2 linked regions of the Granulicella sibirica genome follow. The main gene of each other region encodes a partner of the protein of the gene in region 2 in a complex. Links are inferred from orthologs where the notes say so. Each region holds a gene or a part of one and is shown on either strand. Other genes may lie near its edges. The genes, in order: metK and groL.

Region 1 (15,043 bases), on a different replicon or contig from region 2:
GGTGTACTCGGGGTTGCGGATGAAATCGAGGGTTTGGATGCTGTCCGTCACGACCACAGCGGTGAAGACAAGCATCGCGCCAAGGGCAAGAAGCGGGCGCGCGGGAGTGGAGTGCGTAGGCTTGTAGGCCGGATTGAGAAGGTGAATGGCGGGTTCGAGAACCAGAACGACGAACAGGGTGAGCGGGATCGCGACGACGAGGTAATACCGCGGCTGCAGGTTGTTGTGATAAGCGAGAAAGGCCGCGTATCCAACGGCCCAAAGAAGAAGAGTGGGAACCAGGGGGCGCTCCCGGAACCAGCGAAAGCGGACGAGCGCGACGACGAGGCAGAGAATCGCCAGCGGGTACAGGAGCTCTCCGATCCAGAGACCATCCATAACGGTGTCATGGAGAACGGAGATGGCGGTATCGGCGGTAATGCGGGTGTAGGCGTTCGCGCTGAAGAGATATCGATAGTCCTCCAGGTAATGCGGGCGGACGACCAGGAGGAAGTAGCTCGACCACGCGGCGGCGGTCACCGCGAGGGCGGAAAGCCCAGAACGCAAAAAAGGCCAGAGCCGGTAGTGCGATGACGCCCATAGAAGCCAGGCTACAGCCGGAAAGAGAAAGACCGCAGTCGTTTTGGTGAGAACCATCGCTGGAAGAAGAAGACCAAGGACGATGGTATTGATCTTTCCTCTCATCCCGGGCGCAGGGGCGGACGAGGCCGCGTGCAGAGCAAGAAGCGTAAGCAGGATGAGAAACGGCTCAAGGATCGCGAGCCGCGTGAAAACGAAACAGAACGGGCTTGCGACAAGCAGAAGAACCGCGAGAGCGGGGGCGAGCGAGCGACGTGTCATCATAGTCGACCCCGGCCCGCTGCCGGAGAAGCTCTTCCATCGCCGAAGAAGGAGGTAGGAGGCGGTTAGGATCAGGCCGAAGACGCTTACGGTCAGGGCCCGGGCTGCTATGAGCGAGACGCCTGTGAAGCGAAACAGCAAGCCTTCGACAACTGGCCAGACCGGAAGCGCGGCGGCAGCATTGAAGTCGCCGGGAACGTTCCAGTGGCCCAACTGAAAATGACGGATGGCGGCGTCGCCATACCAGCCTTCGTCCGTGTATTTTGACCAGTCCATCCAGGGGGAGTGGTTTGGGAAGTCCGCTTCAAGATTGAGGAAGTGCAGGCTGAAGAGGACAGCCGCGGCAAAGAGGATCGCGGCCTCGATGAGGCGGAAGGTACGCGAGCGGCGCTCCGGGATGGAGTGGGTATCGGCCAAGTGGGTGCGGCGTCAGGGCGTGGTAAACCCTCTATGTATCACAGATGCATACGATCGGTGGAGACACGGCGTTCCCCGCGTTCATCCGTGGACCAGGATGCATGCGGCCGCGGGCTATTCGTAGGAGAGGGCGTCGATCGGGTCCTTGCGGGCTGCCTTCAACGCCGGGTAAAGCGCTCCGAAGAGCGCGCCCGTGAAAGCAATCAGTATCGCTGTCAGCACCCAGCCCGGAGTGATGGAGAAGTCGAGCGTCGGGATACGGTAGCGGAAAATCGTCCGCATGAGGTAGGTCGCCAGCACACCCAGTACGATGCCGACAGCGGCGAGGAGTCCGGTCTCGCGCAGGATGCCCGAGACGATATACCCGCTGGACGCGCCCATGGACTTCAAGATGCCAATCTCGCGAGTACGCTCCATAACCGCGGTATACATCGACTGAAAAATTACGAGGAAGCCGATAACGCTAGCGATTCCGATGACAACGCGCAGAGCGATGTTGAAGCCAGGCATCCGCTCCGGGGTGAGCGAATCGAGCAGTTCGGCGAGGGTCTGAACATCGTAGGACTGCATCCCGTCCGTCGCGAGAATCTCCTTGCGGACGGCTTCCTGGAACTTGGGCTGGTCTTCGGTTTTCAGGTAGAAATAGCTGGCCTTACCGGGGTTGGTGTCGATTTCACCCATGGTGGCGATGGGAATGAATTTACGCCCACCCTTACCGTGTTCGACGATGCCGCAGACGTGGAAAGTATGGTTCAGCACCTGGATGGGGTCGCCGAGGTGAAAGCCCTTGGCCTCGATGAATTCGTCGATGATGATGTCGTCGGGATTCTTGAATGGGCCGCCCTCGAGGAAGACGAAGGGCTTGAGCGCGTTGAAGCTCTCGAAGTCGATGCCGTAAATATTCTCGAGCGAGGAGCCGGCGACCAGCTTCAGGTAGACGGGAGCGGCGACCTCGACGTGAGGAAGTTTGTTGAGAATGTCGGCGACCTTGACCGAGGCAGAGGCGCTGGTCTGACCGATGAGGTTCGAGGAGGCTCCGGGATGCGCGATCATGTCGCCGCCGATGCCGGTCTGGCGCGTCTTCGATCCGTTCAGCATGCCGAACATGACGGCCGCGATGGAAAGGATCATGATGACCTCGATTCCGACGGCGAAGGCGCTGATGATGGAGCGCAGAGGACGGTGGACGAGATTGCCGACGACAAGTTTGTTCACAATACCTTCCAGTGTATGGGAGGAGACCGGCGATGGGCGAGAGCTTAGAGGCTGGAGTCGGCAGCAGGGGGCTTGGAGACGAGGCCACCTCGCTGGCGGGCGGCCGGGAGGACAGCAAGGACCCGCTTGGCCTTCCTGCTCTTGGCTCCCGTCGTCATGGTGGCGAGAAGAGGAAGAAGATAAGCCGAAAAGATGGCGATGGTCGAGATAATGATCACGCCCATGCTCATGAGGTACACGGGGCCACCAAGCATGCCTTCGGGTGCGTCGTGCGCGAAGAGAGACAAGGCGAGGATTCCCCAGGGGGACTTGCGCGTATCCCCGCATAGCGAATCCATGATGATGAAGAGCAGGAACCAAATGATGGGCGCAACGATGAAGACACCCGCCCACTTCGCGTCGTGGTAGGCCTCGGCGACGGGGCTGAACGAAATACTTGTGGTGGTATCGGACTCCGGTAGACCGACCGCATGACCGAAGACATTGGCCATGTTGATGGTCGGCTTGTCTGGCCAGAAGACGTGCGGGACGGCGTTCAGAAAGTAGCTGAGTATCGGCGTGAGTCCGTACTCCCCTTCTTCTTCCGTGACGGCATTCAGCGCGTCGTCGATGCCAAACATCTGAAGGCGGTCGAACAGGCCCTGATCGGTGTTGAAGTATCCGTGCTGACTCCCGCGATCGATGATGGCGAGGTTTTGCGCGTAGAGCGTTCGAACCTCTTCGAGACGGAAGAGGAGGCTGATGGAGACGTCGACATTCTGCGAAAAGGTGTTGGAGTCGCTGCGGAAGGATCGACCGTACTGGCAGAAAGGGATCATGTAGCGGCCGAAGAGGAAGAGGATTAGGAGGCCACCGAAAAGCTGCCCCCGGCTGAAGCGGTAACGCAACGAGGCCCCCGTCGCAAGCCAGCACACGGGTGGCAGGAAAAGGGCTTCCTTGGAGAAACTGAGTACCCCTCCCTGGAAGAGCATCCAGCCGCCTGCAATCAGAACCGGGGCGTTGACACTGCGCGTCCCGTTGCTGAGATAGATCTCCGCCGTAACGCCAAGAATGATGGCCATGGGCAAAAAGTGGTTGATCTGGTTGTAGGCGGAGAAGAGGGGGGTGAAGACGTTTCCGCCTTCGGTGTAGAGAACACCACCGAGTAGCGGGACACCGATGCCCGCGACAAGGCAGCCAATCGCCGCCATCTTCATATTGTCGACGGTCGCAAGATTTTGGAGGAAGCCTACTCTCCGGATAAATCGCTGGCTCATGTACACGGCGGCAAGCATGGCGAGGATGCCGCCGGTATACGCCTCCATCGTAATCATCGGAACGCGAAGGTTCGAATCGGCGGCTTCCAAAAGAAGACACTTGGCGACCAGACCAAGAATCACGGCAAGCAACGCGAAGAAGAAGACGTAGGATCCGGATGGGCGGGCGAGACCTCCGGCCATGTTGAACGCGTACGTCGCCGTCACGATGAAGACAATGCAAAGTCCGCTGAAGAGGGCATTCGTCCCGAGGGCGAGTTGCACGACTGCCAGGCCCACCGCGAAAACAGTGGCATGCCAGACGGGAATTCGCACTGGGTAGGGGATCCGCACGGACTTGAGGAAAGTCTAGCAGAGGGTTTGTGGGGGATCCGGCGAGGGTTCTCCAGCTAGGTGCGCGCTCGAATAAAATGACAGGCAGGCATTGGCGACTTGGTTGCATGGATAACAATGTGTTGAGCGGCCAGACACACGAGACGAAGCGACATGACACGATTCGGCGAAGAGTTGCGGCACGAGCGGGAGGTGCGGGGGGTGGCGGTGGAGGATATCTGCGCCGCGACCAAGGTTTCGCCGCAGAATGTACGGGCGCTCGAGGCGGGCGAGTACGCGCAGCTTCCTGGGGGCGTGTTTCGGAAAGGCATCCTGCGCAGCTACCTCAGTGCTCTTGGGATGGAAGAAGCCGTTTGGATTGAACGGTTTGAGCAAAGCTGCCGGGAGGTGGGCCTGGGCGGCGACGGAGATCGGGATTGGGTTCAGTTCGCGGAAAATGTGAAGAAAAGCCGGTCAACGGAGCAGCCCGGCATGGGTTTGCGGTGGGTTGGCGTGGCGATTTTGATGGTTATGTTGTGGGCCATTGTGTGGTTAGCGTGGCATCTGGTGCAGCATCGGCAGATGGAGTTACGGCAAAATGCCCAGATCGTCTCCGCGCCGGATAGCACTCCAGCCGATGCCAGATGACGCCACTCACTGCGGGTTCCCTGCAGCTCATTGCCCCCTGTTTTGCTGCACTTGTCCTGTAATGGGTAAAATAGGAGGGTTGAACACACGGCACAGAAGTTTTTGGAGGTAGTTCGTTGGCGAAACGCGACCGTTTTCTTTTTACAAGTGAATCAGTGACCGAAGGGCATCCCGATAAGATCGCGGATCAGATCTCCGATGCCATCCTGGATGCCTGCCTCGAGCAGGACCCCTACAGCCGCGTAGCCTGCGAGACGCTGACCTGCACCGGTCTCGTCGTCATCGCCGGTGAGATCACCACCAAGGCGTATGTGGACTTCCAGACTCTGGTTCGTTCGACGGTCTCCGAGATCGGCTACAACGATGCGACGCACGGCTTCGATTCGAATACCTGCGCTGTCATCTCGACGATCAACAAGCAGTCCCCCGACATCGCGCAAGGCGTGGACACCGGCGGAGCCGGCGACCAGGGCATGATGTTCGGCTACGCTACGAACGAGACCCCGGAACTGATGCCGACGCCAATCTCGCTTGCGCACCGCCTGGCGGAGAAACTGAGCGAAGTCCGCAAGTCGGGCAAGATGGCGTACCTCCGTCCCGACGGCAAGAGCCAGGTGACGGTTGAGTACGACTCAAACCACAAGCCTGTTCGCGTGGACGCGGTCGTCATCTCGACGCAGCACGCGGAAGAGGTCGGCAACGACCAGCTTCGCGCCGAGATCCTCGAGCACGTCATCCAGGCTGTCATTCCCGCCGAGCTTCTCGATGCGGACACCAAGTACCACATCAACCCAACCGGCCGTTTCGTCATCGGCGGACCGATGGGCGACACCGGCCTGACCGGACGCAAGATCATCGTCGACACCTATGGCGGCATGGGCCGCCACGGTGGCGGAGCGTTCTCGGGCAAGGATTCGACCAAGGTCGACCGTTCCGCGGCTTACATGGCGCGGTACGTTGCCAAGAACATCGTTGCTGCTGGACTTGCAGATCGCGTCGAGGTGCAGCTTGCCTACGCGATCGGCGTGGCTGAGCCGGTGAGCGTGCTGGTCGACACGTTCGGCACGGGCAAGGTCGATGAGACCTCGCTCGAGGCGCTGGTTCGCAAGAACTTCCTGCTGACGCCCAAAGGCATCATCGAGAGCCTCAACCTGCGCCGCCCGATCTTCAAGAAGACCGCGGCTTACGGTCACTTCGGACGCAAGGGCGATAACTTCACCTGGGAGGCGACCGACAAGGCCGCGGCCCTCGCGGAGCAGGCTGGCGTCAAGGTTGAAGTAGCAGCCAAGTAGGAGTTCGTCACCGGGAGCGGGTGGGTCCTTCGGGGCTCGCCCGCTTCTTTTTTGTACCGATCCGCAGGCCCGACTTATCCGGTAGGGCGCGTCCAGGGGACTAATCCGTGGTTGTTTACAACCGGGATGCCTCGCGCTGAGTCTATATAGTTGATGAGAAGCTAGAAACCCACCGATTTCTTCCTCTTCCATAACATTTTATCTTTTTGAGGACCCCCTCTCTATGCTGATTCGCACGGAGTTTGATATCCAGTTTTATTCGGCGTTCGCGACGCCCATGATTGCGCTTCTGCACCTCGACCCCTCGATCGATGGCTCCGTGCGGAGTGGAAACGAATTGCGCGTAGAGGTCGATGGCGCTACCGTCCCGTTCCGCGAATACAACGACAGCTTCGGCAACCGCTGCACACGATTTGTCGCCCCTCCAGGGCGCCTGAAGCTTAGCTCCGAGGCCATTGTGGAGCGGCCGGACACCACCGACGAGATCGCTGCTGACGCGCAGCAGGCTCCCATCGACGAGCTTCCGGCCGAGGTGCTGCAGTTCCTTCTGCCGAGCCGGTACTGCGAGGTAGACCGCTTCTCGCCGATCGCGCAGGATCTCTTCGGCGGATACTCCCCGGGATGGACGCGGGCGACGGCGATTCGCGATTGGGTCCACAATAAGGTGCAGTTCGACTACAAGGCCGCGCGCCCAACAAAGACCGCGATGGATGTCTTTACCGAGCGGATCGGCGTCTGCCGCGACTTCCAACATCTCGCCGTGACGCTCTCCCGCTGCCAGAACATTCCGGCGCGCTACGTAACCGGCTATCTTGGGGACATTCGTATTCCTTATAGTGGGCCGGGCGATTTCAGCGCGTGGTACCAGGTATGGCTCGATGGCCGCTGGTGGACGATGGATGCACGGCATAACGATCCACGCTATGGCCGGGTGCTGATGGCGACGGGTCGCGATGCCGCCGATGTGGCCATTACAACAGCATTTGGACGCGCCGACCTCATGAACTTCTACGTGGAAGCGAATGAGATCGATCAGGACGGCAAGGCACTTCCGGTGCCGGGCAAGCTTTAGCTTCAGGGACGAGGCAAGGATTGAACGAGGGCCCGGAACGCCGGGCCCTTGTTGCGTGTGTACGCAAGTTTGGCTGAACAGAGCGGAGTGTGCGCCGGAGCAGCCGGTGGGAGGATACTGAAAGAGGGACGGACATGGAGAATCAGGCGACAGGATTGGTAACAGATGTACCGAGCGTATTTCCGGGGAAGCAGTGGCAGCAGGTGCTCGAGCGCGATGCGCGGGCGGACGGTGTGTTCGTCTACGCGGTGAAATCGACGAAGGTCTACTGCAAGCCCAGTTGCGCGAGCCGCAGACCGAATCGGAAGAACGTGACCTTCTTCCCGAACCCCGCTGCGGCTGAGGCAGCGGGATATCGGGCCTGCATGCGATGCGAGCCGGACCGCGTGGAAGCCAAGGCGGATCCGCAGGCCGGAGCCATCGCGGCGGTGACCGACTACCTGAAGGACCATGCGGGTGAGCGGACGAAGCTGGCCGATGTAGCCAAGGCGACGGGAGTTGGGCGGCTGACGATCCTGCGGGGCTTCAAGCGTGTGCTCGGCGTGACACCGGGCGAGTTCGCCAAGGCGCAGCGGGTGGAGAAGTTCAAGGAGAAGGTGCGCAAGCCGAAAGCCGAGGTGGACGAGAGCTTCCAGGTTGAGGGCAGCGCCACCCCTGGTGTGTCGGTCGGCCTACGGGCGCGGCGGGCTGCCGCGAAGGCGGCTGGCCCGGTAAAAATTACGGACGCCTTATACGAGGCGGGGTTCGGGTCATCGAGCCGCCTGTATGAGAACAGCAAGGACACGCTGGGGATGAAGCCGCGGGAGATGCGCGAGGGCGGCGCTGGCCTTCTGATCCGCTATGCGATTGCGCCAAGCCCGCTTGGACGGATGCTGGTGGCGACGACCGACGTTGGTGTCTGCTCGATCGCCTTCGGCAAGGATGACGCCGAGCTGGAACGCAACCTGCGGGCGCAGTTCTCGAAGGCGCAGCTTATGCCGGCTAAGCCGAATAAAGGGTGGCTGGCCGACGCCGTCAGCTTCGTGGCGAGCCAGACGACGGAGCATCCGGCAGCGGCTGCGTTCCCGCTGCATGTGCGGTCGACGGCATTCCAGCAAAGGGTGTGGACGGCTCTGCGCCAGATTCCGCGAGGTGAGACCAGAAGCTATGGCGAGTTGGCGATGTCGCTTGGTGCTCCGACGGCCTCGCGTGCAGTTGCGGCGGCGTGCGGAGCGAACCCGATCGCGGTGGCCGTGCCCTGCCATCGTGTCGTGGGCAAAGACGGTTCGTTGACTGGGTATCGCTGGGGTGTAGACCGGAAGCGGCGGCTGCTCGAAGCTGAGGCGCGGTAGAAATACTTTTGGGCATCTGTGAAGCTGCTGACAGGATGGTGTCAGCAGGGTGTCAGTAGCCTAATCCTGTGAGTGGCGGAACGCTGCTTGCGGGAGAAGCCAAGATGAATAACGATGCGTTGACGTGGTTCGAGATTCCAACCGTAGACCTGGATCGGGCGCGCCGGTTCTATGAGGATGTATTGCATACCAACATGCAGGAGTTCGCGGGAGGCCGCGATCCGATCGTCATGTTCCCATTTGTCGGCGAGGGTGTCGGCGGAGCGCTGGTGAAGCGGCCACACTCGCAGCCTTCGCCTTGCGGCACGATGGTCTACCTGAAGCTTCCGGTCTTTGCCGGAGAGGTTGGGGAGGCCGAAGCGCGGGTCGAGAAGGCCGGCGGATCGGTGGTTGTGCCGAAGATGTCGGTTCCCGGTGTTCCAGGCGAGATGTTTGTGATGAAGGACACCGAAGGAAACATGGTCGGGGTGCATGGGCTGTGAGGGAATTGGCAGTAGAGTGTCAGCATGCGACGCGCTGACCGGCTGTTTCGAATCGTCCAGATGCTGCGCTCCGGGAGACTGCTGACCGGGGCGCAGTTAGCGGAGAAGCTCGAGATCTCAACGCGAACGCTTTATCGCGACGTTGCCGACCTGCAGGCGAGCGGCGTGATGATCGAGGGGGAGGCAGGCGTCGGCTATACGCTGCGGCGCGAGATGGATATGCCCCCGATGCAGTTCACCGCCGAGGAGACGACCGCGCTTGTACTCGGCGCGCGGATGGCGAGCGCATGGGGCGGCGAGGCCATGGCCGCGTGCGCGCGCGAGGCGCTGCGCAAGATCGAGGCGGCGCTTCCGGCTCAGATGCGGATCGAGATGGACATGGTGCAGATGTATGCGCCGGGCTTTGCCTTGTCGCGCGAAGTGCGTCTGCGGATCGATGATCTGCATGCGGCGTGCATGCGGTCGCACCCGGTCCGCTTCCGCTATGAACGCCTCGATGGCGCCCTGAGCGAACGGCGCGTGCGACCGCTCGCGCTTGCCTTCTGGGGCGGCGTGTGGACGATGGCGGCATGGTGCGAGATGCGGAAAGGATTCCGCAACTTCCGCCTCGACCGCATGAGCACGATCGAGGTGCTGGAAGAGACGTTCGTGCTGAAGCGTGGGCAGAGGCTGAAAGATTATCTTCGAGAGACCGTGCCGGAGAAGGAGTTGCGGGCGCTTGGGCTGATTCCGGTAGCGAAAGTAGCACGGGTAAAGGCAGACGCAGATTCCCTTCGGGAATGACAACCAAAGAGGCAGGTGCTAACTAGCCGGGACTGCTACCAGAGAACGCCCTTATCCGGAGTGACCGGCTGAGGCAGGTTGGTTTCGCCGAGCATCTGGCGGAGGTTGATCTCGATTCCGCGCGTGATGGAGGTGAGGGGGACGTCGTAGATCTTGTTGTCGAACGGATCTTCGAGGTCGCGGCCGATCTTGTCGAGCGTGAGGAAGATGAAGCCGACGAGCGTGGAACCGAGCGGTGTGAACCAGCCCATGTTGGTCACCATCGCAAGCGGCAGAAGGAAACAGTAGATGTGGACGAAAAGACGCGGAAAGTAGTCGTACTGTTTCGGCATGGGGGTGTTCTTGATGCGCTCAGTGCCTCCCTGAGCGTCGGCGAGGTCATTGAGGGTCGTGTCCATCGCGGCCCATTGCAGGGGATCGAGCCAGCCTCGGTGCTTGCACTCCTGGAGAAGCGAGCCCATCTTGAGTTGCAGCGCGAGCGGCACGTTCGCCTGTCCCTGCAGCGTGGCAAGCTCTGTCTCGACGAGGAGCGGCTTGAGATCGCTCCATGGCTCGAGCTTGCGAAGATGCGCGCGAAGCGCATGTACGAAGGCGATCTGGTGATAGACGAGGTTGACCCGCATCTCGTGCAGCTCGGGCGTCTCGTGATCCTCCGGGGCGCGAAGGGTTACGGTCTGACGAACCCAGCTTCGAGCGTTGTTGACCACCGCACCCCAGAGCGTCCGGGCCTCCCACCAGCGGGCGTAGCAGGATTGGTTACGGAAGCCGAGGATCAGGCCAATCGCGGAGCCATAGAGTGCCAGAGGAATATGGGGCAGCGCTATCCACTGCCAATGCAGCACCTTGAAGGCGAAGACGATGGCAACGTCGTAAAGCGCAAGAAGAAGCAAAGGCTTGCCGACGTACTGCAGCATGCGGAGCAGGTCTGGCCCGCGGGGAACGATCATGCGTGGTCGGCCTCGACGATGACGACCTCGAAGTTGCGGCTGCCGTCTTCGGTGATGCGGATCTGGCCGGTGCCGATATCGTAGACCCAGCCGGAGATGGTGAGTTCCTCGCGGGCCATGGCTCCGGCGACCGAGGGATGGGTGCGGAGATGCTGCATCTGGAGGAGGACGTTTTCCTCGGTGAGCCGCTTGAGCTTGTCGGCGGGGCTCTCCTCGGGGGACTCGAGCGATTTGGCCACCGAGAGGGCGGCGGCGGCGTTGTTCATCCACGTCTTGACGGTGGGAAGGGCTTCGAGGCTTTCGGGCTTGAGAAGAGCCTTCATGGCGCCGCAGTCGCTGTGGCCACAGATGACGATGTGCTTTACTTTCAGGGCGCTGACGGCGTACTCGATCACGGCGCTGACGCCTCCGAGCATCTCGCCGTAGGCCGGGACGAGGTTGCCGATGTTGCGGGTGATGAAGATGTCACCGGTGCTGGAGCTGGTAATGGTCTCGGCGTCGATGCGGGAGTCGGCGCAGGTGATGACGAGGGCGTGGGGAGTTTGCGGCGTGGACGCGGCGTGCTGGAACGCGTCAGCCTGTTCGGGGTACACCTCGGTCCGGAACTTCCGGATGCCATCCTTCAGTTGCGCGAGTACGTTGTTCATATGCCCTCGTCGGTAGATTTTCGCTCCCAGCATATCGCCCCGGAGGTTTCGGCGATATGACAAAGTGCTGTGCGTAGGACTTCGGCCATTGCAGATGGTTTAGGTTTCTACTTGAGAATCAGCAACTTGGGCGATCATCGGCCAGATTCCAGGTCAATCCTTGTATAACGGGTGGCGGGTTTGAGCGCTGAGGAGGAGACGTTGGCGGGATCGCGGTGGCTGTTCGGGGTAACGGTCTTCCTGGGGGCATTCCTGCTCTTCCTGGTGGAGCCGATGGCGGCCAAGGGGTTGCTGCCTGTGCTTGGAGGGTCGTCGGCGGTCTGGGTGACGTGCCTTGTGTTTTTTCAGATGATGCTTCTTCTCGGTTATTTGTACGCGCACTGGATCACGCGTGGGGGATTGGGAAAGCGGTGGGCTTACCTCGTATTTGTCGTGTTCGCGCTGACACTTCCGACTCTGCTGCATTCCCATGTGCCGGTTGGGGATGCGGGGCATCCGGTTTGGACGATCTTCCGCACCCTTGGGCTCACCATTGGGCTTCCGTTCTTGCTGCTCGCCTCGACGAGTCCGCTGCTCCAGGTGTGGATGGCGCGGCTGGAGGGCCGCGGGGTCCGATACGGTCTTTTCGCGCTCTCGAACCTGGGATCGCTGCTTGGGCTTCTGGCGTACCCGATCCTGATTGAGCCGTATATTACGCTGCGGGTGCAGCGGATCGGCTGGACGGTGAGCTTTGCCGTGTATGCGGCGTTGGCGGCGTGGCTCGCGGCTCGTGAAGGCGTATGGCGCAAAGATGAGGAAGAAGCGGTAACGCCGACGGTGCGGTCGAGTGGACGTCTCAAGGCCATGTGGTTCCTGCTGCCGATGGCTGCGGCGGTGCAGTTGGCGGCGATCACCAGCCACCTGACAGTGAACATCGCCGCCATTCCCCTGCTGTGGATGCTTCCTCTCGCTGCTTACCTCATCAGCTTCATCATTGCGTTCGAGATGCCGATGCTTTACCAGCGTGGGCTTGTCGTGCGTCTGCTTGTGGTCATGATGGCGGGGCTGGGGTATGCGCTCACCAAGACGGATGTCTCACTGCCGATCTCGGTCGGCATTCCCTTCTTCCTTCTCGAACTTTTTGCCGCGTGTCTTTTCTGCCATGCCGAGGTCCACCGCCTACGTCCGCAAGGGCGTGGTGAGACGACCGAGTTCTATCTACTCGTTGCCGCCGGTGGTGTCGCCGGAACGTTTTTCGTCGCGATCCTGAGTCCGCTGATCTTCTCGGCGAACTACGATCTCGCGTTCTCGTTTCTGCTGACGGCAGCGCTCGCGCTCACCGTGACCTGGAACGATGGCTGGGGACAGAGGCTGCTCTGGGGCGTGGGAACGGCGCTCCTCTGCGTGCTCGTTGTGCTATTACATGTCGCCTATCAGCGTCGAGTGCTGGAGGTGAAGAGGAACTTCTACGGAACGTTGCGCGTGACCGCGACAACGTCAGCCGCTGGCGCCGTCCGGATGCTCGCGAACGGAACTATTCAGCACGGAACCCAGATCCAGGAGCAACCGGGACGCGAGATGCTGCCCACCACCTACTATGCCGAAGACTCGGGTGTCGGGCTCGCGATCAAGGAATGCTGCACTAACCGTGCGCGGCATATCGGCGTGGTTGGCCTCGGCGTCGGAACGCTGGCGGCCTACGGTCGAACCGGCGACACCATCCGCTTCTACGAGATCAACCCGCTGGTCCGGCCAATCGCCGACCGCTGGTTTACCTACCTGAAGGGCTCGGGCGCAACGATCACCGTTGCCGAAGGGGACGGCCGCGCCTCACTGCACAACGAAGCTCCCCAGGGCTTCGACGTGCTCGTCATCGACGCCTTCTCCGGCGATGCGATCCCGGTGCATCTGCTGACGGTCGAGGCCATGCGGGAGTATAAGCGGCACCTGGCTCCGGGAGGCGTTGTCGCGATCCACGTCTCGAACCAGTACCTGAACCTCGTGCCGGAGATCGGCGCGCTTGCGGTGGCGTCGGGCATGAACGCCCGTTTCTTCGACAGCGGCGAAGATCTGTTCAAAGGAGAGTATCGGGCGACATGGGTGTTGCTGAGCACCGACCCGAACTACTTCACGCAGGGCGACCTGGCAACGGGAACGCGGATTAAACCGAGGCCCGATGTGCAGGCCTGGACCGACGACTACTCCAGCCTTCTTCCGCTGGTGCAGTGGGGCAGACATTAGTGCCGCGAGATTTCAACAGGGCGCGGACGCAGCCCGAAACCCAACGTACAGTGGAGGAATGAACGACAGCGGAACAGTTCAGGACGCCTCCGTCGCAGGCGAGCAGGTCGACTCGCGCGCTCTGTACCGGAAGATTGGCCTGCGGCTGATCCCGTACATCTTCATCCTCTACATCCTCGCCTACCTCGACCGCGTGAACGTCGGCTTCGCGGCGCTCGAGATGAAGCGCGACCTGAAACTCAGCGACACGGTCTATGGCACGGGCGCGGGCATCTTCTTCCTTGGTTCCTCGCTCTTCGACCTGCCGAGCAACCTGCTTCTGGGGAAGGTCGGCCCGCGCCTCTGGATCGCGCGGATCATGATCACGTGGGGAATGATCGCGACGGGAATGGCATGGGCAGCCGGACCGCACTCGTTCTTCGCGCTGCGGTTTTTCCTCGGCGTCAGCGAGGCCGGCTTCTTCCCGGGGATGATTCTCTACCTGACCTACTGGTTCCCATCGAAGGAGCGAGCGCGGGCCGTTGCGACATTCATGACGGCGACTGCGATCGCGGGTGTGGTCGGCGCTCCGCTGTCGAGCGCTCTGCTGAAGCTCGAAGGGTTCGTCGGCCTGCATGGGTGGCAGTGGCTGTTTATCTCGGAGGGCGTTCCCACGATCCTGATGGGGATTTCGGTTCTGTTCGTTCTGAGGGATCATCCGGACGACGCGCCCTGGCTCTCGGACCCTGAAAAGAAGTGGCTGGATGAAGAGTTGCAGCGGGATCGCGAGGCCGGAGGTGCCGACAACAACCACCACGTTCTCGACGCGTTCAAGATGCCCATGGTATGGGTGCTGGCCGGAATCTTCTTTCTGGAACAGGTCGGCGTATACACGGTAAACCTCTGGATGCCGCTGCTGCTGAATACCTTCGTCCACGCTGGGGCTGGTCCAGGGGCGGCGAGCCTGATCGCACGCTATGCGACGGTCCCGTATGTCGCGGCGGCGATCTTCATGGTGGCCGTTGGGTGGAACAGCGACCGAACCGGCGAGCGCCGCTGGCACATCGCCGGATGCATGCTTCTGGCCGCAGCCGGGTTTGGCTGGGCGTCCCACGCATCCTCGCTTCCCACCGCGCTCTGCGCCATGACGCTGGCGGCAATGGGCTTCTGGAGCATTATGGGTCCGTTCTGGGCTCTGCCTACGCAGGTGCTCGGCGGTCAGGGAGCGGCGGGTGGTGTGGCGATTATCACGATGGTCGGCGGTATCGGGGGCTTCACGGGACCCTTCATGACTGGCAAGCTGAAGGACTTGACCCACAGCTTTCAGGCTGGACTTCTCGCGATCGCGGGGCTGGCGATCCTGGGTGCCCTTCTATGTGCGGCCCTTCGCAAGCCAGCATCCGAGGCAAAATAGGCCGGGTGTGCCCGATTGCATTCCGTACGTCCGTTTTGACTCGTGTCAACTATCAACATGAGATCAGGCACGGGATAGGCCCTGGCTGGTATTCTTCATAAGGCAGAACGCAATCCTCAGAGGTGTTTTAGATGGCGACAGCAACATTGGATACGGCAGCGATTTCGACTGCGACGGGTGTAGCGAAG
Region 2 (14,962 bases):
GTAAATCTTGGTGCGTTTACCTTGCGGATGGAGCCTAGGGCGTTCCTTGAGCTGGAGGAGATGGTTCGGGAAGCTGGCGCGGAGTTGCTTGCGAGGGCTCGTCTGCTGGAGCAGGGAACTGTCGTTAGTTCCATGACTCACTAGCGAGTGGAGTCAGGATCGTACGTCTGAGGGTTGAGGGATTCCCAGGAAGCGTGAAGGAGAGCGGCGGAGGGAGTGTCTTCGCCTAACTCCCAGATCATAAGTCCGCCTAACTGGTGGTCTCTTGCGTAGGCTCCTTTGGCGTGGATGGAGGTGGGATCTTCGTAGGTCCAGAAGATGTCTCCGTCGAAGAGCCAAGGCGCTTGCGAGGTTGGATCGCGGTAGACAGTGGACTGCTCGATCAGGGTGAGGATGTGGCTGTAGGGGCGATCACCGCGGATTCCTTCGCCTTCCTGGAAGAGACCGTTGTTGTCCTCGAGGACCTGATGCCAGCCATAACCGTAGAAGGGAATTCCCATGAGGAGCTTCTGGGATGGGATTCCTGCCTGCTGGTAGGCGTTGATGGTGTTCGCGACGGATCCGTGATGTTGATCCTGCGAGAGCGAAAGTGGAGCTAGAAGCCCTGTGGTCTTGCTCCATGGACCTGCCATGTCGTAGGTCATGAGTCCGATCTGGTCTACGATTCCGGAGATTGCGGTGAAGTTTGTTCCTGGATACATTCTTGGGCTTGGACCGACTGCTATGTTGAGGCGCAAGCCTGGGTGGAAGGCGTTCATCTGGGTGCGGAATTCGGTGAGGAGAGCCTGGAAGTTGGCTGCGTCTTCCTCGTGGGGGAATTCCCAGTCGACGTCGATTCCGTCGAAGAGATTGGGTGCCTTGATTCCGGGAGCCAGATTGCCTTTGAGGAAGATGTCGATGCAGGAGGAGACGAAGGCTGCGCGCTTATCGGGTTGGGCGTCGGCGGCGAAGTCAGAGCCTTTGCCTTCGAGGGAGATGATGAGCTTCAGTTTTGGATATTTGCGCTTGAGCTTGATGAGCTGATTCAGGTTACCGCGGAGGGGCTGGGTTGGCTGATCGGCGATGTTGTCGACGCTCTGGTCGGCGGAGAAGGTGAAATTCAGGTCGGCGTTGGGATCGGCGATGGAACACTTTCCGTCGGTGACGAAGCCCTGGGCGTAGTTGAGTTGGTCGAGTTTTTCGGCTCCTCCGGAGGCGAGGAGGGTTTTTACGTTGTACTGCGGCGTGTTGTAGAGGCCCCATTGCGGGAAGTAGGCGGTGAGCTGGGGAGACTGGGCGTGGAGGGTTGCGGCGAGAAGTGTGGCGGCGAGAGTGAGGATCGATCGTGCCATGCATCTGGTTGGACGTGATTTCTTCCGGTGGGATGCTGCGGCTTTGTGAACTTTGGTGCTGCGTCCCATTCCCGGGGTCCCCCCCCCTCCCCATATGCGGGGTGTAAGTGGTTTCGTTTGTTAGAGTTGCGGGATGGTTTTGGCTGTAAGTTTCTCATTCCATTTGGTTTAGGAGCTAAATATTAGTAGATAAAGGAGTTCTGCGTTGTTGGATCCTCTTTATTCCTGATTTAATTGTATCGGGGTGACCGCAACTAAAAGGACATTGGTAAGCGATTTGTTTTGTTGGGGTTGCGGGGTTGGGGGCTTGACAGGTGGATTTGCTGGGTTTTTTGAGGGTGTTTTGGTGGATTTATTTTTGCAGATACTTCAGCAGGTGGTAGACCCTTCAATGCTCGGCGGAGAGGCAAAGGCCCCGAATTTTGACAGTTGGGTTCCCACCTTAGCCGACGGTGAGGCTGTCGGCGAAGATGGGGCACCCTTGTTCGGGGCGGATGGGAGAGAGCCCGTCCTATCCGGCGATAAGACTGTCGGAAAGGACGGGGCACCCGCAACGGCAAACGCAGATTCCCTTCGGGAATGACAACCAGAAAGGCAAGGGCAAGACCCCACCCTATCCGACGATAGGGCTGTCGGAAAGGATGGGGCACCCATCGTGCCTACCGGTGGAGTTATTTGTTTTCTTCGGCGGTGGGGGTTCGACCGGTGATGGGGGAGCAGCAGGGCTTTTCGGTGGGGACGAATTCCATGAACTCTACCCTTGTCTGGTCGGGGTCGTAGAGGTTGAGCTGGGTTTTGCCGTCGCGGCCCATTTTGGCGGCGGTGCAGTTGGGGCCTTCGCAGTGGTTGGCGGCGAGGGCGGCTACAACGGTGTTCATATGCTCGGTGCCGAGGGAGACGTGGTTGCTGGTTCCGGCTTGTCTCGGGGTTGGGGTGACGCCGTCGCCGAGCATGTATTCGAGCCAGTCGGAGCCTTCGGGGACCTGGACGCTGCTCCACTTGACGACGGTGTCGTTGAAGCCGCCGTGCCAGAGGGGGGTGAAGCCGAGGATGTCGCGCCAGAAGGTGTCTTCCCTGGCGGCGTCCTGGACCTCGAAGCCGACGTGGATCATGCGGTGGCTGGGGGCGTTGGTGGCGAGGGCAGCTTTGGCGACGAGCTTATCGGAGCCGGACTGGACGAAGTAGACGAGGTTGCCCTCGGGGTCGCGGACGGAGAATTCGCCGTTCTTGAGAGGGGATTCAATGGCGACTTTGTGGAAGGTGAGGTACTTCTCGAGGGCGGCTGCGTCGCGGGTGGTGAAGGCGACGGCGACGAGGCGGTTGTTGGCCTTGGGCGGGGCGGTGGTGGGGACGAGTTCGATCCACTGGGAGTGGTCGACAGGGTAGACGAGCTTGTCGGGGAGTTTGGTCTGGGTGAGGCCGAGGGTGTCGCCGTAGAAGTGCTGGGACGCGGCGGGGTCGGTGGTGTAGAAGCGGGCGAAGGCGATGCCGGTGATGGCGGGCCGGGTGGGGGTGGATTGGGATTGGGCTGCGGCGGACGGCAGGAGAATGGCGGCGGCTAGAAGGAGGGGGCGGAGCATGGGGAGGAGGGTAGTGGATTTAGATGTGCCAGTCAAAAGCAACAATCCAGTGAACACCACTTATCTGAATAATATGGCTAAATTTTCCATTCCAAAACTGACTGCTGCATGTTATCACCTGATCTCGACTTCTAAATCAAAGCGTCGAGCGGATCTTGAAGTTGATGGTGCGCTGGCCGCAAAAATCGTGGGAGCTTATATGAACAGTAAACTATCTTTCCAATCGATCCTAAGCCTTACGGCGAAGTCCGGCATCGGTGCTCTCAGCAAAGCCGAAAAGCTTTTACTGAGGAACTATGTCGGACTGAGAGATCCAAGTATAACGGTTGCCCCGGCGGGCGAAGAGGATCAACACGCAACCGAAGAGGGACAGGATTGGGGAGATGATAGGAAGATTCGCTCCAAACTGATTTTCCTGTTGTGCGCAGATAAGAACGCGATCGCTTTGGGCGTCCCGAGTGGGCTGATTGTTTCGGGAGCACGAATCTTTGACAAGCTGGATCTCAGAGCTATCCTTGTCCAATTTCCGATTATCCTGGATAACTGCTATTTCGATCAGACGCCCTTGTTGAATGAAGTCAGGGCCCTGGAGTTGTATCTGGGGGGGAGTTCAGCTCCCGGTCTTCAGGCTGGCGGAGCCGATATAAAGTTGGGGTTGAGTCTGAATGGTTTTCGATCTCGCGGAGAGACGCTCAACTTAGCAACATGCAGGATTGGCGGGGACTTAGATTGTGGCGGCGCAAATTTACTAAACTCAGATCGCTATAAAGATGGCTCGTTTGATGATTCGAGCGGAAGGGGACTGGATGCCTACGGCGCAATCATTGGTGGGAATGTGTTTCTTCGTTCTACGTCAGAGGGCGAATTTAGAACTGATGGAGCAATTAACTTTACTGGGAGCCAGATAGCGGGGGATTTCGACTGCACAAATGGCACCTTTGCCTACCCTCCATCTAAGAGTCTGCCCGCGTCGAACTCAGCGCTGAAGCTTGAGAACGTAAATGTCAAGGGTTCTATATTGCTCCAGAATGGCTTCTCGGCGGAGGGTGAGGTCAGTCTGCAGGACGCTCAAATCGGCGGCAGCTTGATCTGCGATGGGGGCCGCTTTAAGAACCCGCTTTCCGACAAGGAAACAATGTTTTCAGCTTTGATGTGCGAGCGAATCACAGTGGGCGGTACTGTGCGACTGGCTGCGCACGAGAAGTATGGCCGTTTTCAGACCATTGGATATATTGAACTACGAGACGCGCGGATCGGCGGCATCCTCGAAATGGGTGGGGCCGATCTAAAATCAGCGACCCTTGATCTGAGTGGTGCGACCGCCTCAGGACTCTCCGATAACGGGGACATTAGTTGGCCACGCCCGGATCACCTCTATCTGAAACGGTTCGAATACGGCGCCATCGTAGGTGGCACAGAAGACTCTAAAGATCGTTTGAGGTGGTTGCGGTTGCAGCCGCAAAGCGATTTTAACTATGAGTCCTATTCCCAACTTGCCAAGGTGCTTCTTGCGGCTGGGGACGACGAGGGAGCGCATTTTATTCTGGAAGAACTGTCCAGGCTGCAAGCGAAACGCGGCCACCCGTTCTGGTTTCTCAAGCCTGAAGTCTGGCTCAAAGCTCCGATCGGTTATGGCTACCGTCCTATCCTCGCCTTCTGGTATATGCTCTCGCTTGGCTCTCTGGGATGGATTATTTACCGCAGGAGTTATCTTGCGGGATCTCTTGCTCCGGTTGATGAAGTCGCCTACGACGCATTCTGCAAGAAGAAAGCTCTGCCCGGGTACTATCCTGGTCTTTCAAGTCTCGTCCTGTCCGTTGAAAACTCGCTGCCCCTAGTCAAACTTGGCATGGCCGATAAGTGGCAGCCCAATCCTTCGGGTTGCCCACCCGTTCCGGTGGATGAGCAATTGCGTGCGCCAGAGAATCTACCCAAGGTTTTTCCGAGGACAGCGATGTTTTCGGGGCTTCGAAATATCGGAAATCGGATTGGCTTTGAAGTAGGGCTTACTCCGGGCTCGAATGGTGTATCCAAGAATAGCGCCGCGAGCCGGTTTGCCACTTCCCCGAAGTTCGTTCGCAGGTTTATGTGGATCCAGATCTTATTAGGATGGCTGCTCGCGACAGCATTCGTTGCAGGTGTTGGGGGCCTCTTCAAGAAGTGATACGAGAAGACGCTAGAGTAAGCTATACTGTTCCTTGGATATTTACGAGACTTTGCGTCTTGAGTGGCAGCTTTACCAGACTCCAACTGGAAGCGGAAGAGGGATAAATCAGCATGGCGAAGCGTCGTGGCAATCCGAACTGGGGTAAGCCGGAGCCGATTGGGCCGGTGGTGCCGACCGTTACATCGTTCGAACAGGTAGTGAAAGAGTACAAGCTGACGCCTGACCAGTACATCCGGTCGACCCGTTTGCGGGAGTGGGCGAGGCGGAACAAGAACTCGAAGTATATTCCGGAGGCGCTGCTCGAGGCCTGGGGATTCGAGATCGAGTCCACGCTTTAGGGCTTTTGGTTTCTTGGTTTGAGAGGCGCTGCCCGATTGGGTGGCGCTTTTCTGTTTCTGGGTGCTTTAGAACGGGCAGCGGCAGACGCAGATTCCCTTCGGGAATGACAACCAGAAAAGCAAGGACCTGTCGCGAAGGCGGGGCACCCGGACTGGGTTTCTGGGTTAGAAGTGGGCGGTCAGGTCGGCGAAAGTGGGGAGTTCGAGGAGGTGTTGGCCGGTGGGGGGCTGGTTGACGACTTCGTGCTCGAGGACCCAGGTGTAGTCGTGGGGGATGAAGACGGCGTTGAGGCCGGCGGCGAGGGCTGGGTTGATGTCAGAGCGGGGGCTGTTGCCGACCATCCAGGTAAGGGCCTGTTCGCAGGCGTGGCGGCGGGTGACGTCGCGGTAGGCGCTGTCGTGCTTCTCGGCGAGGACTTCGACGGCGGAGAAGAGGGGGGCGAGGCCGGAGCGCTCGAGCTTGTTGGTCTGCTCTTCGAGGTTGCCCTTGGTGACGAGGATGAGGCGGTGGCGGCGGGCGAGGTCGTGGAGGGTGGGGGCGACGCCGGGGAGGAGTTCGATTTCGTGTTCGGCGATGGAGTCGGTGAAGCTGACGATGCGGGCGTGCTTGTCGGGGGTGGCGGGGGAGTGGGAGAGGTCTTCGAAGCAGTGGATGAGGGACTTGCGGAAGCTCTTGAGGCCGTAGCCGTGGGCGGCGATGGTGGCGCGCTCGCAGACGTTGAGGTGCTCGCGGACCTCTTCGGGGGTGTGGACGCGGTGGTCGAGGTAGGAGATGAAGGCGGCGATGGCGCGCTCGAAGTAGATGTTGTTTTCCCAGAGGGTGTCGTCGGCGTCGAGGAGGATGGTCTGGGGAACGGTTTTGCGGGCGGCGGCGTGCTCTGGCGCGGGCGGCTTTCTGCCGGGCTGGAGGCGGTTTGGGTCGACGGTTGGGTCGCCGTACTGGATGTTGGAGTCGGGCATGATCTGGCGTCTCGTGGGCTTGGGGCCGAGGCCGGGGTCCTGGTCGAGCGAGGTTGGGAATTTGTAACCAGACCTCGTACAGTTCGTGCTCTTTGTTTGAGTCCGGAAGCTGGGGGAAAGACGCGAAGATTTACGCGGGCGACAGGGGAGCGAGGTTCTTGTCTTCGCTTGAAACGGGCCTTATGGCTGGATTATAGGGGCAAGCGGGGCCGGTGCGGATCGTTCGATTTGTGGAGGCGTTACTTTCGGAGGATGGGAGCGACGGCGGTGCCGATGAGCTCGATAGCGTTCATGAGTTTGGCGTGTGGAAGGGCGGAGACGCTCATCTGGAAGGAGATACGGGAGATGCCGCCGAGGGACTCACTCATGGCCTTGACTTTTTTGGCGACCGTTTCGGGACTGCCGACCATGAGGGCTCCGGTGGGGCCGAGAAGGGCGTCGAACTGGCGGCGGGTGACGGGGGGCCAGCCGCGCTCTTTGCCGATGGCGGTAAAGGCGGCGGCGTAGCCGGGGAAGAAGTCTTCGGCGGCCTGAGCGTCAGTGGCGGCAGTGTAGCCGAGGGCGTGGACGCCGACTTTCAGAGTTTCAGGGGCGTGGCCGGCTCGCTTTCCGGCTTCGCGGTAGAGGTCGACGAGGGGCCGGAAGCGGTGGGGTTCGCCACCGATGATGGCGACCATGAGCGGGAGGCCGAGGGCTCCGGCGCGGGCGAAGGATTGCGGGGTTCCGCCTACGCCTAGCCAGATGGGAATGGGGTTTTGGAGCGGGCGGGGGTAGACGCCCTGTCCGGTGAGGGGCGCGCGATGCTCGCCGGACCAGGTGACGTGGGTGTGGTCGCGGAGTTCGAGGAGGAGGTCAAGCTTGCTCGTGAAGAGGGAATCGTAGTCTTCGAGGGCTAGGCCGAAGAGGGGAAAGGACTCTATGAAGGAGCCGCGGCCGACGACGATTTCGGCGCGTCCCTGGGAGATGAGGTCGAGGGTGGCGAACTCCTGGAAGACGCGGACGGGGTCGGCGGCGCTGAGGACGGTTACGGCGCTGGCGAGGCGGATGTTTTTCGTGAGGGCTGCCGCGGCGGCGAGGATGACGGCGGGGGCGGAGTCGAGGTACTCCTGGCGGTGGTGCTCGCCGAGGCCGAAGTGGTCGAGGCCGGACTGGTCGGCGAGGGTGATCTCGGCTAGGAGGTTCTGGATGCGTTCGACGGGGGTGATGGTGGCGCCGGTGACGGGGTCGGGGACGGAGGCGGCGAAGCTGTCGACGCCGATCTGCATGGGTGTCATGAGTTGATGGTAGATGACGGGCTAGTTTGGGGGCAGGCCTCCCAGGTAGGGGACGCTCAGGCTGGGAGCAGTGGCGATGAAGTGGGTGAGGGCTGGGTTGGGGAAGCGGCGGGCGTAGGGTGGGGCCCAGCCGATCTGGTCGCCGGAGGGGTGGGGTTCGGTCTCCTGGGGCTTGCCGGTGGCCTTCTCGAAGAAGGATGGGTCGGAGAGGCCGTCGATGGAGACTGTGGCGAGGCGGTGGATGGCGCCTCCGTCGTAGGCGTAGAGGTCGATGCCGTTGGCTTCGCCGAACTCGGCTATGAGGACCAACGGTGCGAGGGCGTAGAGGTGGTAGTGGAGGGCACGGGTGGCGCGGGCCATCTCTAGGGGGAGGGTGCCGTCGGGTTGGATGCGGTCTACGCCTTTCTTGTAGGCGGTGATGCCCCAGTTGAAGGCGGGGCGGTCGTTGGCGACGACGCCGATGGCGGCGATCTCGATGCCGGCCCAGTAGGCGTGGTTGTTCATACCGTCTCCGGAGGCCTGGCGCTTGTCGTAGTAGCCCTGGGTTGCGTGGGCTAGCTGAAGGAGCCATTGGCCGATGGCGGTGTTCTGGGTGGGGGTTTCGAGGTGCGTGTCGCGGACCTTGAGGTAGGCGATGGCGATGGCTCCGGCGATCCAGCCCTGGACGTAGAAGGCCTGGTTGGAGGACATGGCGCCGGTGAGGGAGGCGTTTTGCGCGAGGGTGAAGGTGCGGTCGATGACGCATTGGGCGGCGGCTCGGGAGCCGCTGGTGCGGTAGGCGTCGGCGGCGGAGACGATAGTGGCTCCGGCGGCCTTGATGGGGTCGGCGGAGGCCTGGTAGGCCTTCATGCGGATGGGGTCGACGATGGAATGCGTGGGGTCGTCGAGACGGTAGAAGCCGTCGGTCCTGAGGTCGGGGGCGATGGGCGGGATGGCGGGGCAGGTGTACGGGGCGGCGGTGAGCTTGATGGGCTGAGTGTCCCATGGAGAGCGAAGAGGGGATTCGGCGTGGAGGGTTACGGCGGTGAAGAGAGCGGTCGTGAGGACTTGCTTGAAGCGAATAGTCATAAGGCTCTAAGGGCCGGAGTTTATCTGGTTGCAAGGTTTTCTGGCCAGTTGCTCATAACGAATGGTCCGAAAGAGGGGTCCACGGCACCATCGATGTGGTCTTACGAGCGGGTGGCGCGTCCCGTAGACTCGGAGCAACGCTCAGAGATTTCAGGTGGTGGCGCGGGAAGCGCTTTTGAGAGAAGAGGACGGCGGGGCCTGAGCCCGGCTGGTCCAGGAGAATTCTATGTTGTTGATTGTGTTTGCGTTGATCCTTGGGATCGTGGCGGGGCTTCGGGCGATGACGGCTCCGGCGGCTGTGAGCTGGGCGGCTAAGCTTGGGTTGCTGCAGGTGAGCGGGACGCCGCTCGCATTCATGGGATATCACTACACGGCGTATATCCTGACGGTGTTGGCAATCGGGGAGCTGATGAATGACAAGCTTCCGGCGACTCCGAGCCGCAAGGTTCCCCCGCAGTTTATCGCGAGGGTGGTGAGCGGCGGGCTGGTCGGGGCGACGATTGGCGCCGCGGCTGGGTCGCTTGTGATCGGATTGCTGGCTGGTGCGGTTGGTGCGGTTCTGGGCACGCTTGGCGGGTCTGCTGTTCGCGGGAAGCTGGCGGCTACGTTCGGTAAGGATCTTCCGGCGGCGCTGATCGAGGACGTCGTTGCGGTTGGCGTTGCGGCGATTACTGTATCGAGGTTCTGATGAAGCAACGATTCGACGCCATTATCCTTGGGGCCGGCCAGGCGGGACCACCGCTTGCCGGTCGCTTGACGCAGGCGGGCTGGAAGGTGGCGCTGGTCGAGCGGAAGCTGTTTGGCGGGACGTGCGTGAATGTGGGCTGCACGCCGACGAAGGCGCTGGTCGCGAGTGCGCATGCGGCTCACCTGGCAAGGCGTGGGGGCGACTTCGGCGTGGTGTCGAGCGGGCCGGTGCGGATGGATATGGCGGCGGTGAAGGCGCGCAAGGATAAGATCGTCGCAAAGTCGCGGAATGGCGTTGAAGGATGGTTGCGGAAGATGGAAGGGTGCACCGTCTTTACGGGGACAGCGAGCTTTACGGCTGCGAACGAGGTTCGGGTGGGCGAGGAGTTCCTTGAAGCGGATCACATCTTTGTGAACGTCGGCGCGAGGCCGTTTGTGCCTCCGGCGAAAGAGATGCCGGGGACGGATTCGGTGCCGTTTCTGACGAGCTCCACGATTCTTGAGCTGGATGAGTTGCCGAAGCACCTTGTTGTCGTCGGCGGGAGTTATATCGGGCTTGAGTTCGCGCAGATGTACCGTCGGTTCGGGGCCGAGGTGACGGTTGTGGAGCGGAAGGACCGGCTGGTGCCGCACGAGGATGAGGATGTGTCGGCTGCGGTGCTGGACGTGCTCGAGGCTGAAGGGATCCAGGTGAGGCTCGACGCATGCTGCATCGCGCTTTCGAAGCGCGGCGATGAGGTTGTAGTTGGCGTGGAGTGTGTGGCGGGGCATCCCGAGGTGGTGGGGTCGCATGTCCTGCTGGGCATCGGACGGGTGCCGAATACCGACGACCTTGGGCTCGCGCATGCCGGGGTTACGACGGATGAGCATGGGTTCATCGTCGTGGACGATCAGCTTCGGACGAACGTTCCGGGGATATGGGCAATGGGCGATTGCAACGGGCGCGGGGCTTTCACCCATACGTCGTACAACGACTTCGAGATCGTAGCGGCGAACCTGCTGGATGCGGACCCACGAAGGGTGAGCGACCGGATCCAGGTGCATGCGCTGTATATCGATCCGCCGCTGGCGCAGATCGGCATGACGGAGGCCGAGGTGCGGGCGAGTGGGAAGCCGGCGTTGATGGGGACGCGTCCGATGACGAAGGTCGGGCGGGCCGTCGAGAAGGGCGAGACGAAGGGCTTTATGAAGGTGCTGGTGGATGCGGAGACGAAGATGATTCTTGGCGCTTCCATCCTTGGCACGGGCGGGGATGAGGCGATTCACTGCATTCTAACGGCGATGTACGCGAGACAGCCTGCTTCCCTGATTCAGCGTTCGGTGCATATTCATCCGACCGTGGCGGAGCTGATCCCGACGGTGTTCGGGGATTTGAAACCGATGTCTTAATCGGTCCTAAAGAGGGGGTGGATGTTGCCCCGGATGAGCGTAGCGGGCTTTGCGGCGCTGGCTCAGAATCACAGTATGTTGCAGGGCCGGATGCTCTGCCAGGAGGCACTATGGAGCTTGTTCTCGAATACGCTGCTTGCGCAATGACGGCCCTTCCTGCAAAACAACCGGCCAGTGACATGGCTCCTACCGTGCCTGCTCTGCTTGGGCAGATCGCGCAACTGGAAGATGAGGCAAGCTATCTTCGCACGATGGTTTGTGAGTTACTGCGCAAGAACGAGAAGCTGCGGGAGCAGGCTCTGGGGGCGTTTGGGGAGATGCCTCTTGTGGGTGGGATGGGTGTAAAGGCAGGGATTTGGGCTTAGTTGGGTTGGGTTTGTAAGTTCTAGGTGAAAGTGCAAACGCAGATTCCCTTCGGGAATGACAACCAGAGGCAACGGCAAGAGCAACGACAGACGCAGATTCCCTTCGGGAATGACAACCAAAGAAGCAAGAGCAAGGGATCGATGGTGGCGGCACTTGCTTTGGTACGCTCGCTGGTATGAGACGTTTTTTCTGGGGTGTGGTGGTTTTGCTGGCGGTGCTTCCTGCGGGGACGCAGCAGCCGGAAACCAAGGCTAAGCTGGATGCGCGGGCGCAGGAGTTGATTCGACTGCTGCGGCTGGAGGTACTTCCGAAAGAGTCGGGGTACCTGGGAATTATCGGTAAGTCAGCACAGACGGCGATGGTGGATGGGCGATCGCTGGCGGTGCAGAGCCAGAACTACTACATGCTGACGACGGAGCGGCCTATCAACTATCTGCACTGGCTGGCACCGGACGATACGCACATCCTGATCGAGGGGGGACCGGTGGACTACTTCATCTTTCATCCGGAGGGGCGGGTGGAGAAGAAGACGCTGGGGATGGATCTGGCGCATGGCGAACGGCCTGTTGTGGCGGTACCGGGCGGGTGCTGGAAGGCGCTGCGTCTGCACGACGGAGCTGGATATGCGTTGATGGCGAATACGCTCTCGCCAGAGTTTACGCCGGACCGGGTGAGGATCGGCGAAGGAGAGGCGTGGGTGAAGCGCTTTGCGGGTAAGGCTGACTGGGCGAGCGAAGCGTCTTTGCGGGAGATGATCGGGCCGAACTGGAAGCCTTGATTCCGCTAAGGCGGCTGATCAGGATGGGCCATGAGAGGAACAAGAGCCAAGGATCTGGCAGAGAGCGATGCCGCTCCACTTCGAGCAGGTTATCTTGTAGGCGCGACCGCTCAGTACTTCTACAAACAAGAAAAGGGCTCCGGATCGCTCCGAAGCCCCTTTCCATAGTCCACCCGACTTGAGAGCAGCCGGACGGCGTCTTAGTACATGCCGTCCATGCCGCCGCCACCGTGCTGGTGACCGCCGCCTGCTGCTTCCTTCTTCTCCGGAATCTCGGAGATCATGGCTTCGGTCGTGAGCATCAGGCCGGCGATGGAAGCCGCGTTCTGCAGAGCAGTGCGCGTCACCTTCGTCGGATCGATGACACCGGCAGCAACCAGATCCTCGTAAGCGCCCGTTCCGGCGTTGTAGCCGTAGTTCGCTTCCTTGGAATCGTGGATCTTGCCGATCACAACCGCGCCTTCTTCGCCAGCGTTCGAGACGATCATGCGAAGCGGCTCTTCGATCGCGCGACGGATGATCGAGGCACCGATCTTCTCATCGCCTTCGAGCGTCTTGATGAGGGCATCGACAACCGGGGTGCAACGGACCAGGGCGACGCCGCCGCCCGGGACGATGCCTTCCTCGACTGCCGCGCGCGTTGCATGCATCGCATCTTCCACGCGGGCCTTCTTTTCCTTCATCTCGGTCTCGGTAGCTGCGCCGACCTTGATCACCGCAACGCCGCCAACCAGCTTGGCGAGGCGCTCCTGCAGCTTCTCGCGGTCGTAGTCCGAGGTGGTCTTCTCGACCTGCGCACGGATCTCCTTCACGCGGCCCGAGATATCGTCATCCGCTCCGCCGCCATCGACGATCGTGGTGTTGTCCTTGTCGATCGTGACGCGCTTCGCCGTGCCGAGATCCTCGATCTTGACGCCCTCGAGCTTGATGCCGAGGTCTTCCGTGATGGCCTTGCCGCCGGTCAGGATGGCAATGTCCTGCAGCATCGCCTTGCGACGATCGCCGAAGCCAGGAGCCTTGACAGCAGCCACGTTCAGCGTGCCGCGCAGCTTATTGACCACGAGGGTTGCGAGCGCTTCGCCGTCGACATCCTCAGCAATGATGATGAGGGGCTTGGCGGTGCGGGCGATCTGCTCGAGCAGGGGAAGAAGGTCCTTCATCGACGAGATCTTCTTCTCGTAGATCAGGATGTAGGGGTTCTCAACGGCAACTTCCATCCGCTCCGCATCGGTCACGAAGTAGGGTGAAAGGTAGCCGCGGTCGAACTGCATACCCTCGACCACATCGAGCTGCGTCTCCATCGTGCGCGACTCTTCGACGGTGATGACGCCGTCCTTGCCAACCTTCTTCATCGCCTCGGCGATGATGACGCCGATCTGCGAGTCAGAGTTCGCCGAGATCGTTCCGACCTGGGCAATCATGTCGCCCGAAACCGGCTTCGAGAACTCGCTCAACGCGCCGCCCTGGATGACACCATGCTCATCGCGCTTGCCGATGATGGCGGTGACAGCCTTGTCGATGCCGCGCTTGAGCGCCATCGGGTTCGCACCGGCCGCAACCGTCTTCACGCCCTCGCGGTAGATGGCCTGGGCCAGAACCGTCGCGGTCGTGGTGCCGTCGCCGGCGATGTCGGATGTCTTCGAGGCCACTTCGCGCACCATCTGCGCGCCCATGTTCTCGAGTGCATTCGCGAGCTCGATCTCCTTGGCGACGGTGACGCCGTCCTTGGTGATCGTCGGCGAACCGAACTTCTTCTCGATGACGACGTTACGTCCCTTGGGTCCGAGCGTCACCTTGACGGCATCGGCCAAAATGTTGACTCCACGCAGGATCGCCTGACGTGAATCTTCTCCATGCAGAATTTGCTTTGCCATTACAGAACTCCAGAAATGTCGTTGAAAACTTCTCGTTAGAACAAAACCTTACGGGGCTGCACAAGGGCACACGCCGAAGGCGTCCAAGACGGCACGAAGTGCTACTTGGAGAGGATTCCGAGGACTTCTTCTTCGCGCATGATCAGAAGCTCTTCGCCGTCGAGCTTGATCTCGGTGCCCGAGTACTTGCCGAACAGGATGCTGTCGCCTGCCTTCACATCGAGCGGGAAGACTTTGCCTTCGTCGTTCGACTTACCCTTGCCGACCGAGATGACCTCGCCCTGCTGTGGCTTTTCCTTGGCCGAGTCCGGGATGATGATCCCGCCGCGGATGCTCTCGCCCTCTTCAATGCGACGAACCAGGATACGGTCGTGCAGCGGAGTGAATGATTTCGACATTGCGTGCGTCTCCTTGTAGCTGTGTGGGGTTTACGTTCTGGAAGCAGGTTGTTCCCGCTCGAATCTCGGCCGAAAAGGCCCAGACCGGTGTAAGATCACCAAGTCCTCAACCTTCAGCCCGGACTCACCGCGTTAGCAGTCTAGCCCTTCGATTGCTAACGATAGGCCCCGTCGCGAACCTTGTCAAGCCGTCGATTGTGAAATGTGAGTCAATCACGCGCAGCCTTTCCGGCCCCCCTCAACCTTCACATCCCAGACACAAAAGCCGTAGAATGCAGCATGACCTCCCGCACCATACGCTCGGCCATCAAGCTCGCCGCAGCCTCGGGCCTCGCACTCTCGCTCATGCCGTTCGTGCTCGCTCAGGACGCTCCCAAGAGCCGCGGCCGCAAGTACAAGCCGCCACCCGAGACTTCGCATATCGAAGTGCTCGTCACCAAGGGCTATAACCACAAGCCCATCCCGAACGCAGCCGTCATCTTCCACGAGATCCGCGAAGACGGGAAGGATCTCGGCAATCTCGAGGTCAAGACCGACCCCGACGGCAAGGCCATCATCGACGTTATCCCGACCGGCAGCAATCTACGCGTGCAGGTTCTCGCGAACGGCTTCGCCACGTACGCGGAAGACTTCCTGATTTCGGAATCGAGCCGCCAGATCCCCGTCGAGATGCTGCGCCCACGCGAGCAGATCTCCACCTACGTCGACAACTCCGGCAAGGCTTCGACGGCGAAGGCGGGCGTTCAGGAACC

What was found.
Region 1: the proteins of groL (region 2) and metK are in contact, whole or in part, in a cryo-EM structure (PDB 8P4O), measured with the Escherichia coli proteins. The link is inferred for Granulicella sibirica from one-to-one orthologs.

What each region holds. Positions count from the first base shown.
Region 1 is NZ_RDSM01000003.1:553,911-568,953, reverse strand. Bases 3,895-6,892 are described here. They hold metK (methionine adenosyltransferase), read left to right. Parts: upstream 3,895-4,804; coding sequence 4,805-5,980; downstream 5,981-6,892. Other genes in these bases: GRAN_RS18880 (transglutaminase-like domain-containing protein), read left to right, coding at 6,204-6,892; GRAN_RS18890 (helix-turn-helix domain-containing protein), read left to right, coding at 4,215-4,688; GRAN_RS18895 (hypothetical protein), read right to left, coding at 3,895-4,043. In the rest of the region: GRAN_RS18905 (hypothetical protein), read right to left, coding at 1-1,257; GRAN_RS18900 (ABC transporter permease), read right to left, coding at 1,372-2,472; more of GRAN_RS18895, read right to left, coding at 2,517-3,894; more of GRAN_RS18880, read left to right, coding at 6,893-7,052; GRAN_RS18875 (bifunctional transcriptional activator/DNA repair enzyme AdaA), read left to right, coding at 7,187-8,383; GRAN_RS18870 (VOC family protein), read left to right, coding at 8,488-8,865; GRAN_RS18865 (helix-turn-helix transcriptional regulator), read left to right, coding at 8,890-9,648; GRAN_RS18860 (bestrophin family protein), read right to left, coding at 9,684-10,595; GRAN_RS18855 (carbonic anhydrase), read right to left, coding at 10,592-11,242; GRAN_RS18850 (spermidine synthase), read left to right, coding at 11,444-13,462; GRAN_RS18845 (MFS transporter), read left to right, coding at 13,521-14,855; ahcY (adenosylhomocysteinase), read left to right, coding at 14,987-15,043. UniProt on the Escherichia coli protein: Catalyzes the formation of S-adenosylmethionine (AdoMet) from methionine and ATP.
Region 2 is NZ_RDSM01000002.1:975,033-989,994, reverse strand. Bases 11,476-14,392 are described here. They hold groL (chaperonin GroEL), read right to left. Parts: upstream 13,813-14,392; coding sequence 12,139-13,812; downstream 11,476-12,138. Other genes in these bases: GRAN_RS14970 (co-chaperone GroES), read right to left, coding at 13,914-14,210; GRAN_RS14980 (cupin domain-containing protein), read left to right, coding at 11,476-11,938. Also shown: GRAN_RS15035 (hypothetical protein), read left to right, coding at 1-144; GRAN_RS15030 (glycoside hydrolase family 18 protein), read right to left, coding at 141-1,331; GRAN_RS15025 (VOC family protein), read right to left, coding at 2,003-2,947; GRAN_RS15020 (hypothetical protein), read left to right, coding at 2,925-5,075; GRAN_RS15015 (hypothetical protein), read left to right, coding at 5,189-5,416; GRAN_RS15010 (HAD family hydrolase), read right to left, coding at 5,582-6,376; GRAN_RS15005 (LLM class flavin-dependent oxidoreductase), read right to left, coding at 6,616-7,650; GRAN_RS15000 (alginate lyase family protein), read right to left, coding at 7,672-8,718; GRAN_RS14995 (DUF4126 family protein), read left to right, coding at 8,945-9,406; GRAN_RS14990 (FAD-containing oxidoreductase), read left to right, coding at 9,406-10,794; GRAN_RS14985 (hypothetical protein), read left to right, coding at 10,905-11,159; more of GRAN_RS14980, read left to right, coding at 11,336-11,475; GRAN_RS14965 (hypothetical protein), read left to right, coding at 14,490-14,962.